One region of the Ensifer sp. NPDC090286 genome, then DNA from elsewhere that is predicted to be linked to it. Evidence: riboswitches for the same ligand, from Rfam matches in the RefSeq annotation. Region 1 holds a riboswitch; each other region holds the start of a gene.
The links. Region 1 has a riboswitch for cobalamin ahead of cobU (bifunctional adenosylcobinamide kinase/adenosylcobinamide-phosphate guanylyltransferase). Riboswitches for the same ligand answer to the same signal wherever they lie in the genome.
Positions count from the first base shown of each region.

Region 2: another riboswitch for cobalamin. It lies ahead of nrdH (glutaredoxin-like protein NrdH); the one in region 1 lies ahead of cobU (bifunctional adenosylcobinamide kinase/adenosylcobinamide-phosphate guanylyltransferase).
Region 3: another riboswitch for cobalamin. It lies ahead of bluB (5,6-dimethylbenzimidazole synthase); the one in region 1 lies ahead of cobU (bifunctional adenosylcobinamide kinase/adenosylcobinamide-phosphate guanylyltransferase).

Region 1 is NZ_JBIVYF010000001.1:1,016,406-1,019,672, reverse strand. Features, by position in the region: gene ACIQUG_RS04985 (MFS transporter) at 1-557, shown strand, start outside; cobalamin riboswitch at 889-1,343, shown strand; gene cobU (bifunctional adenosylcobinamide kinase/adenosylcobinamide-phosphate guanylyltransferase) at 1,478-2,002, shown strand; gene cobW (cobalamin biosynthesis protein CobW) at 2,006-3,070, shown strand; gene cobN (cobaltochelatase subunit CobN) at 3,173-3,267, shown strand, end outside.
Region 2 is NZ_JBIVYF010000005.1:255,431-258,697, forward strand. Features, by position in the region: gene nrdE (class 1b ribonucleoside-diphosphate reductase subunit alpha) at 1-1,515, opposite strand, end outside; gene nrdI (class Ib ribonucleoside-diphosphate reductase assembly flavoprotein NrdI) at 1,485-1,901, opposite strand; gene nrdH (glutaredoxin-like protein NrdH) at 1,914-2,135, opposite strand; cobalamin riboswitch at 2,524-2,751, opposite strand; gene ACIQUG_RS25445 (acyl-CoA thioesterase) at 2,904-3,267, opposite strand, start outside.
Region 3 is NZ_JBIVYF010000001.1:845,273-848,539, reverse strand. Features, by position in the region: gene ACIQUG_RS04175 (phytanoyl-CoA dioxygenase family protein) at 1-702, shown strand, start outside; gene ACIQUG_RS04170 (SDR family oxidoreductase) at 792-1,604, shown strand; cobalamin riboswitch at 1,687-1,900, shown strand; gene bluB (5,6-dimethylbenzimidazole synthase) at 1,946-2,641, shown strand; gene ACIQUG_RS04160 (DUF2865 domain-containing protein) at 2,654-3,267, opposite strand, start outside.

The DNA.
Region 1 (3,267 bases):
TCTCCGTCCTGGCGAACGCTCCGCTGGCGCTGCTTCTGGCGATCGTCGCCCTCGATACCTTTACGATTGGTGCCATGCAGGTTGGCGCGGTGGCGAGCGTCACAGCCACCCTGGCAGGTGTTCTTCTCGGTGGATTTGCTGCCGGCGAGGTTTTCGGCGGCATTTTCTATGGCGCGCTGCGCGCACAACCATCGGTGAAGCGCGGCATGATTGCCTTTCACCTGGTGACGGCCTGCTTTTTCATCTTGATGAGCATGACGTCAAACCATTGGCTTCTGTTGCTGCTCTATCTCGGTGCCGGGGTTTTCAGCGGAGCCCGGGATGCGCTCGGCCAGCTCGCTGTCGGGCTGAGTGCCCGACCGGAGGATCGAACCGAGGCGTTTGGCTGGCTTACCAGCTTTATGTGGGCGGGCTACGGGCTCGGCACGCTTTTGTTCGGAAGCCTCGGCGAAGGATGGGGGGCGAGCGCCATTTATCTGGCCGCAGCCGCAGTCTCGACCACAGCGGTGATTGCGACGTGCTGGCTGAAAATCGTCAATCCTCAACCGAAAGAGTAGCGCTCCCGTGGGGCCGATTGGCGCACGGTGCACAGGACCATGCGGTCGAACGCGCGATCGCCGAACCATTTGCGGATGTTGATCATCATGCTGGCGAATTTGCCTCGGAACAGAGGTGCGCCAGAGCTTGAGGGCGCATTGGCGCATTCTGATAGCGATTTGGCACAGAATGAGAGTGTAAGGGCTCGAACCACGGGTGGAAGGCAGGCGGATACGCGACCGTTCTTGGCGGGCCGCGGCCGTCCGTTCACGGCTCGACAAATCGTCGCGTGGCGCAACTCGGCCGGGGAGGCGTCGCATGCGTCGATTGACTTTGCGCGGTCCGGTTCCTAATCATCGGCTGTTGGATGGTTCCTCCGCGTCGTGGCGACACGGGGGAATAATTGGGAATGTGACGGATGGACCCAAGTCGGGCATCCTTATCGCAGCCGACCCCGCGACTGTAGAACGGTCAGGGTTCGCCATCGGGTTTGGTGCCGGGTTGTCGGCCGGTTGCATGGGCAACCGGGGCAGGTCGGGGATCAAGCCGGAAAAGCCACTGGTGTGGCATCGTGATCAGCCGGGTTGGACGCCTCTTCTTCTACGAATCGTCCGCCTTTCACGAAGCCGCCCGCAGCGCCCGTGCGTCGGAGATGACGTGCAAAAGGTTCGCTGTCGGAAAAACGCCGGGAAGGTGAGGCGGGCCGTTCGGGTCCTGACATCGGAACCTTGCCCTTTGAGGGCGAGGCGATGTTTGGCCCCGTGACGCCGTGAGCCAGGAGACCTGCCATCCGACATGGGCATTCCGCCCGAGGGGACGTTTGTCTCCAACGCCATCACGGAGGTTGTTTTGGCTCGCAGATGTTTTCAAGAACGCGCCCTTGGCGCGCCCGACGGCCGTTGCCGCCTGCCGCTGATCTCGGCATGTTGAGGCAGCGGCGATGAGCAGTCTCAGCGACGGACCCGTGCTGGTTCTTGGCGGCGCCCGCTCCGGCAAGTCCGGCTTTTCCGAGAGGCTCGTCGAAGCGTCCGGCCTCACCAGACATTATGTCGCCACGGGACGCGCCTGGGACGACGAAATGCGCGCGCGCATCGACCACCACCGGATAAGCCGCGGCGAAGGCTGGACGACGCATGAGGAGCCGGTCGATCTCGTCGGCGTGCTGAGAAGCATCGACGATCGGGCTAACGTGGTCCTGATCGACTGCCTGACGCTGTGGGTCACCAATCTCATGCTCGAAGAGCGCGACATCGCGGCGGAATTCGCCGCCCTTGCCGCGTATCTGCCTGAGGCGCAGGCGCGTCTCGTATTCGTTTCCAACGAGGTCGGCCTCGGCATCGTGCCCGAGAACCGCATGGCCCGCGAATTCCGCGACCATGCCGGCCGGCTTCACCAGATCGTTGCGGAGAAATCCGCTGAAGTTTACTTTGTCGCGGCCGGTTTGCCGCTGAAAATGAAGGGTTGAAAAATGACCACTGCGAGAGCCAACCAGGGCAAGATCCCGGCGACCGTCATCACCGGCTTCCTTGGCGCCGGCAAAACGACGATGATCCGCAACCTGCTGCAGAACGCCGACGGCAAGCGCATCGCGCTGATCATCAACGAGTTCGGCGATCTCGGCGTTGATGGCGACGTGCTCAAGGGCTGCGGTGCGGAGGCCTGCACCGAGGACGATATCATCGAGCTCACCAATGGCTGCATCTGCTGCACGGTTGCCGATGATTTCATCCCGACCATGACCAAGCTGCTCGAGCGCGAAAACCGTCCCGATCACATCATCATCGAAACCTCGGGCCTCGCTTTGCCGCAGCCGCTGATCGCCGCCTTCAACTGGCCGGATATCCGCAGCGAAGTGACCGTCGATGGCGTCGTCACCGTGGTCGACAGTGCGGCCGTTGCCGCCGGCCGCTTTGCCGACGACCACGACAAGGTCGATGCGCTGCGCGTCGAGGACGACAATCTCGATCACGAAAGCCCGATCGAGGAACTGTTTGAGGACCAGCTGACCGCTGCCGACCTCATCGTTCTCAACAAGACCGACCTCATCGACGCCTCCGGCCTCAAGGCCGTGCGCGACGAGGTCTCTTCGCGCACCAGTCGCAAGCCTGCGATGATCGAGGCGAAGAACGGCGAAGTCGCCGCCGCCATCCTGCTCGGCCTCGGTGTCGGCACGGAAAGCGATATCGCCAACCGCAAGTCGCACCACGAGATGGAGCACGAGGCCGGCGAAGAGCACTCCCACGACGAGTTCGACAGCTTCGTCGTCGAGCTTGGCGCGATTGCCGATCCGGTCGCCTTCATCGATCGTCTGAAGGGCGTGATCGCAGAACATGACGTGCTGCGTCTCAAGGGCTTCGCCGACGTACCCGGCAAGCCGATGCGGCTGTTGATCCAGGCGGTCGGCGCCCGCGTCGACCAGTATTATGATCGTGCCTGGGCTGCCGGCGAGAAGCGTGGCACGCGCCTCGTCGTCATCGGCCTGCACGACATGGACGAGCAGGCGGTACGCGCCGCGATCACCGCGCTGGTCTAGATCGTTTCTTGAGTGAAATGACCTAACGCATTGAAATAATGCAGTTTCGGGCGGAGGCCGCTTTCAGCGTTTCCGCCGGGATTGCCCGAACGGACAAGACGAATGCATCTGCTTCTCGCCCAGAAAGGAACGATCGCCGACGGCAACGAAGCGATCGACCTTGGGCAAACGCCGGCCGATATCCTGTTCCTGTCGGC
Region 2 (3,267 bases), on a different contig from region 1:
GGTCACCGTGTAGAAATAGATGTTGGTGAAATCGATGCCTTCTTCGGAACCGTAGAAGATGCGCTCGCGCGCGAGATAGCCGTGCAGGTTCATTTGCCCGAGGCCGATCGCGTGGCTGTCGTCGTTGCCCTTTTCGATCGAGGGCACGGACGAGATGTGGCTCATTTCGGAGACGGCTGTCAGCGCACGGATCGAGGTCTCGATGGTCTGGCCGAAATCCGGGCTGTCCATGGCAGCGGCGATGTTCAGCGAGCCGAGGTTGCAGGAGATGTCCTTGCCCATGTGCTTGTAGGAGAGGTCGTCGTTGAATTCGCTCGCCTCGCTCACCTGCAGGATTTCCGAGCAGAGGTTGCTCATGGTGATGCGGCCGGCAATCGGGTTTGCCCGGTTCACCGTGTCCTCGAACATGATGTACGGATAACCGCTCTCGAACTGGATCTCGGCGATGATCTGGAAGAAGTCGCGCGCCTTGATCTTGCGCTTGCGGATGCGGGCATCCTCCACCATCTCGCGATACTTCTCCGTCACCGAGATTTCGGTGAGCGGCACGCCATAGACCTGCTCCACGTCATAGGGCGAGAACAGGTACATGTCCTCGTTGTTGCGGGCGAGCTCGAAGGTGATGTCGGGGATGACGACGCCGAGCGACAGCGTCTTGATGCGGATCTTCTCGTCGGCGTTCTCACGCTTGGTGTCGAGGAAGCGCATGATGTCGGGGTGGTGGGCATGCAGGTAGACAGCACCCGCACCCTGGCGCGCGCCAAGCTGGTTGGCGTAGGAGAACGAGTCTTCCAGCAACTTCATGACCGGGATGACCCCGGAGGATTGGTTCTCGATCTGCTTGATCGGTGCGCCCATCTCGCGGATGTTGGTGAGCGACAGCGCCACGCCGCCGCCGCGCTTGGAAAGCTGCAGCGCCGAATTGATGGCGCGGCCGATGCTTTCCATGTTGTCCTCGATCCTCAGCAGAAAGCAGGAGACGAGCTCGCCACGGCTCTTCTTGCCGGCATTGAGGAAGGTCGGCGTCGCCGGCTGGAAACGGCCGGAAATGATCTCGTCGACGAGGTCGCGGGCAAGCGCCTCGTTGCCGCGCGCCAACGCCATCGCCACCATGCAGACGCGGTCTTCGTAGCGTTCCAGGTAGCGCTTTCCGTCGAAGGTTTTGAGCGTATAGGACGTGTAATATTTGAAGGCGCCGAGGAAGGTCGGGAAACGGAACTTCTTCGAATAGGCGTGGTCGTAGAGATCGCGCACGAAGTTGAACGAATACTGGTCCAGCACTTCCTGCTCGTAGTAGCCCTCGGTCACCAGATAATCGAGCTTTTCCCGCAGGTTATGGAAGAAGACCGTGTTCTGGTTGACGTGCTGCAGGAAGTATTGCTTCGCCGCCTGCCGGTCCTTGTCGAGCTGGATCTTCCCCTCCTCGTCGTAGAGGTTCAGCATCGCGTTCAGCGCGTGGTAATCCAGCGCCGCTTCCGTCGCCTTCAGGGGGCGTTCGAGTGTTGTGACGTCCAAAATCGTTCCATCCCGTTTTTGACATTGGCGACGTCCTCGTCGGTTCCGAGCAGCTCGAACCGGTAGAGGTAGGGCACCCGGCACTTGGCCGAGATCACCTCGCCGGCGATCCCGTAGGTCGCGCCGAAATTGCTGTTGCCCGCTGCGATCACGCCGCGGATGTGAGAGCGGTTGCCCGCGTCGTTCAGGAAGCGGATCACCTGTTTCGGCACGGCACCTCGGCCATCGTCGCCGCAGTAGGTCGGTACGACGAGCACATAGGGCTCCGAAACCGTAAGTGCATCCTTACTTTCCTTGAGCGGTATGCGGGCCGCGCGAAGGCCGAGTTTCTCGACGAAGCGATGGGTGTTTTCCGAGCGGCTGGAAAAATAGACGATCAGCCCCATCGCTTCTCTCCTTCAGGAAAGCGCGCTGATCATGTCCGGGCGGAACCCCGCCCAATGCCGCTCGCCGGCGACGACCACTGGAACCTGCCGGTAGCCGAGATCCTGCACCAGCGCGAAGCCATCGGAATCCTCGGAAATATCGACGATGCGATAGTCGATGCCCTGGCGGTCAAGCGCGCGGGTGGTGGCGGTGCATTGGACGCAGGCGGGTTTGCTGTAGACTGTGATCGACATGGGTTCCTCGTGAGGGTCTGGCAAATGGGCGCAAAAAATCGGCGGGTCGCGCGAACGCGAACCGTGGGCTTGGCGATAGGGCACGAAACATCGCTCCCCGGTCGCCTCGATCGGAGTGGATGTCGGCAAGCTGGCCCAAGGTCGATTAGGCAGCCGGGCCGGCTCGTTCTGGTCGGGCGCTCCGGAATTTCCGCAGATGCGGGCTCTCAGGGCGCGGCCTTTCGATCAGGCGCGCAACAATGCGCACCCGTCCGCAGAAGGTGGATCTGAACTGGAAGAAACTGACATGACTTCACCCCGAAGCTTTCGACAGGCTGCCGGGGAGATGTCGAGACGATCGGGCAGGCTCATCCTGCCACGCACTCAACCCCTCCGGACACCCCGCCCGTGGACGTTTGTTGCTCGAGGCAGGTCTCCTGGCTTACGGGTCAAAGCTTCCATCCCGACCTTCCCGAGGCCTCATGCCTCAGTGGTCCAATTCCGGACAGTTGCTCGCCGTCTACAGTTGCGGGGGCAGCTACGGCATAGCCTGAGCGGAAAACCCGCCGGCGCACCGTATTCCCGTCTTAGCTCCCAATCCTTGCGAATCGGAAGAACCTCGAACACTAGATATAGTAGTTCATCGCAAATCTGCGTCAATAGGTTCTATATGCTGAAGGCGGGGGTGCAGCGGTCTTTTCTTTTTCGGTGTGGATAACGGGGAGTAAATGGCGGCGCGCAATCAATCCTGTGGACCGAGGGCGCCATTGAGCGGCGCCCCCGGCTTGCTCAGGCGGCGAAGGCCGCAACCGGGCGGTTGCGGCTGTCGACGGCCACCATCACGAAAGTCCCGGTGACGGTCAGCAGGCGCCCGCCGCTGAGCAGTTCTTCCGACCAGAGCTCGACCTCTATCGTTGTGGAACTGCGTCCGGTCCGGGTGACGCGCGCCAGCGTGTCGACGATCGTTCCGGCGGCGACACGCCGCTTGAAATCGCTCCTGCAGGAGGCGAGCACCATCGCTTTGCCGGTCAGCCGGGTCGCGGCGACGAAGGCCGCCTTCGTCATCTGGGCGAGTGCATCGCCGCCAAAGAGCGCGCCGGCGCTGTTGGTCTGGCCCGGAAAAACGATGTCGGTCATGCCGACGAAATCGGCG
Region 3 (3,267 bases), 170 kb from region 1:
CCGAACTACCAGATGACGGCGCAGGTCAACCGGGTCAATCCGGGCGGTGCTGCGCAATCGGCGCACCGGGACTATCACCTCGGCTTCCAGACCGCGGCCGTGATCGAGCAGTATCCGGCGCATGTCCACAAGCTCTCGCCTGTCCTGACGCTGCAGGGGGCGGTTGCCCATTGCGACATGCCGCTCGAAAGCGGACCGACGCTCTTCCTGCCCTATAGCCAAACCTATGTGCCGGGCTATCTGGCGCTCAACCGGCCGGAGTTCCGCGCCTATTTCGACGCACACCACGTGCAGCTACCGCTCGAAAAAGGCGATGTCGTCTTCTTCAATCCGGCGCTCTTCCATGCCGCCGGCACCAACCGCTCGCAGGATATTCGGCGCGTCGCGAACCTGCTGCAGGTGAATTCGGCCTTCGGCCGCGCCATGGAAACCGTCGATCGACTGACGATGAGCGCGACGCTCTATCCGGCCTTGAAGGCCTTGCTGGCGGACGGCAAGCTGACGCAGGCGGAAGCGGCCAATGCCATCGCCTCCTGTGCCGAAGGCTACTCGTTCCCGACCAATCTTGACCGAGACCCGCCAATCGGCGGGCTGGCGCCGAAGACGCAGGCGCAATTGATGCGCGAGGCGCTCACTGCGGGAACGGGCGAGGAGGAGTTTCTAGCGGTGCTTGAGGCGCAGGCGAAGCGCAAGCTGAGCTGACGCGCGGGCTACCATTTGACAGGCTCCCGGCGTGGTTTCACCCGGGTGCCGCAGCCGTTTCAAACGAACATTTCCGAGGGAGAAATTCGATGAGTGGACAATTGCAGGGCAAGATCGCCATCGTTACCGGTGGTACGCAGGGGCTGGGCGCGACGATTGCTGGCCTTTTCGCCGAGCGCGGCGCCAAGGGTATCGTCATATGCGGACGCAACGCCGCCAAGGGACGGGCGAGGGCCGAGCAGATCGGCACGGCACATGGCGCGAAAGTCGTCTATGTCGAGGCCGATCTGGAGAAGGTGGACGACGCCCGCAAGGTGGTCGCCGCTTGCGACGCCGAATTCGGCCGGGTCGATGCGCTGGTCAACGCCGCGGCCATCACCGACCGCGGCACGATCCTCGATACCACGCCCGAACTCTTCGACCGCATGTTCGCGATCAACGTGCGCGCACCGTTCTTCCTGATGCAGGAAGCGGTGAAAGTCATGCGGCGCGAGAAGACCGAAGGCACGATCGTCAACATCGGCTCGATGTCGGCGATGGCCGGCCAGCCCTTCATCGCCGCCTATTGCTCGTCGAAAGGCGCGCTCGAAACGCTGACCAAGAACACGGCCTATGCGCTGCTGCGCAACCGCATCCGCGTCAACGGGCTGAATATCGGCTGGATGGCGTCCGAAGGCGAAGACCGCATACAGCGCGAGTTTCACGGCGCGGCTGCCGATTGGCTCGAAAAGGCGGCGGCCAGCCAGCCTTTCGGCCGGCTCGTCGATCCGGCCGAGGTGGCGCGTGCCTGCGCCTACCTGTCGTCGGCCGAATCCGGGCTGATGACCGGATCGGTGATCTGCTTCGACCAGTCGATCTGGGGCGCCTATGACGGCTCGCCGCATCCGGTCGCTCCGCTCTGAGGCGAGGCAGAAAGAAGCAGGTGGAAAGCGGCGCGTCCGGTTTCGCCCGGTTGGCGCCGCTTGTCTTTCTCAATTCCCTGTGCACTTAGTGCCGTCGTCAGGTGCCCGCGAAAGCGGGAGAATCGGGAATCCGGTCGATATTCCGGAACGTGCCCAACGCTGTGACGGGGACGATCGCGTCTAAGAGAGCCTTGAATTGATTCAAGGTTTTGCCACTGGATCTTCAATCGATCTGGGAAGGTGAGGCGATCGGTTGAACCGAAGTCAGAAGACCGGCCTGGCGAGATAGACCGAACCCCGCGTGGACGGCGGGAGGTTTTCGCATTGTTGGGGATCGAACGATGCTGACTGAACCGAAGGGCGGCCTTGCGGCTGCCGGTGCCTTTTCGCTGCAAGAGCGGGAGGCCGTCTACCGTGCGATCGAGACACGTCGAGACGTGCGCGATGAATTCCTGCCCGAGCCATTGCCGGATGATCTGATCAGGCGTCTGCTGGCGGCGGCGCACAGCGCCCCGTCCGTGGGCTTCATGCAGCCCTGGAACTTCGTGCTGGTGCGGGCGGAAGAAACGCGCGAGCGGGTCTGGCAGGCGTTTCGCCGCGCCAATGACGAGGCCGCGCTGATGTTCGAGGCGGAACAGCAGGGAAAGTATCGCGCGCTGAAGCTCGAAGGCATTCGCAAGGCGCCGCTCAGCATCTGCGTCACCTGCGACCGCACGCGCGGCGGCACTGTCGTGCTCGGGCGTACCCACAATCCGCAGATGGACGTCTATTCCACCGTCTGCGCCGTGCAGAACCTCTGGCTTGCAGCGCGGGCCGAAGGGGTGGGTGTCGGCTGGGTCAGCATCTTCCACGAGGCCGAGATCAAGGCGATCCTCGGCATCCCCGACCATATCGAGATCGTCGCCTGGCTCTGCCTCGGCTATGTCGACCGCCTCTATCAGCAGCCGGAACTCGCCGTGAAGGGCTGGCGCCAGCGCCTTCCGCTCGAGGGCCTGGTTTTCGAAGAAGGATGGGGATGCAGCAAGGAGAAGGCGTAAGGCCTCGCCCGATCAATTCTGGACCGGCTGATAGGCCGGTCCCTTCGGATGCTTGAGGTCGATCGCAGTTTCTTCCTGCGGCAGGTAGGTGGGGCCGACGACGCGCACCTTGTTCTTCGACGGATCATAGGGCCGCTCTTCGGGCGGCGCCTTGGCGGTCTCGCCCGCCGCTTCCGGCTTCTTCGTCTCGATGACGATGATCGACGACTGGTCGTCGCCGATCTTCGTTCCTGTCGTCTTCGGCGTGGTTGCGGCGGTCTGCGGTATCTGGCAGCCGCACTGGCCGGGCTTGCCGACGGCGCGGGTGCGATAGGCAAAGGCGTTGGGCATTTCGGTATAGGGACGGCCGGTCACGGCCGAGACCATCCTGTCGCTCTCTTCCGTGTTGAGCTCGTGGAAATAGAGTTCCGTCTCAGCCCCTGGGCAGCGGGCCCGGCAGGCCTGTTCGTCGCGTGGGAAATCGGCCGGCGTCGCATCGGACGAGATCGGGAAGAAGGCGCCGTCGCAGGTGCGCACGCACATGGTTCTGAGCGTGCCGCTATAGTAGCGCTCCTGCGGCGCGTAGCCGTCTTCGCCGTGTCCGAGCATCGGGCCGTAGGCGTCGTCCGGCGGTAGGTCGGCAACGA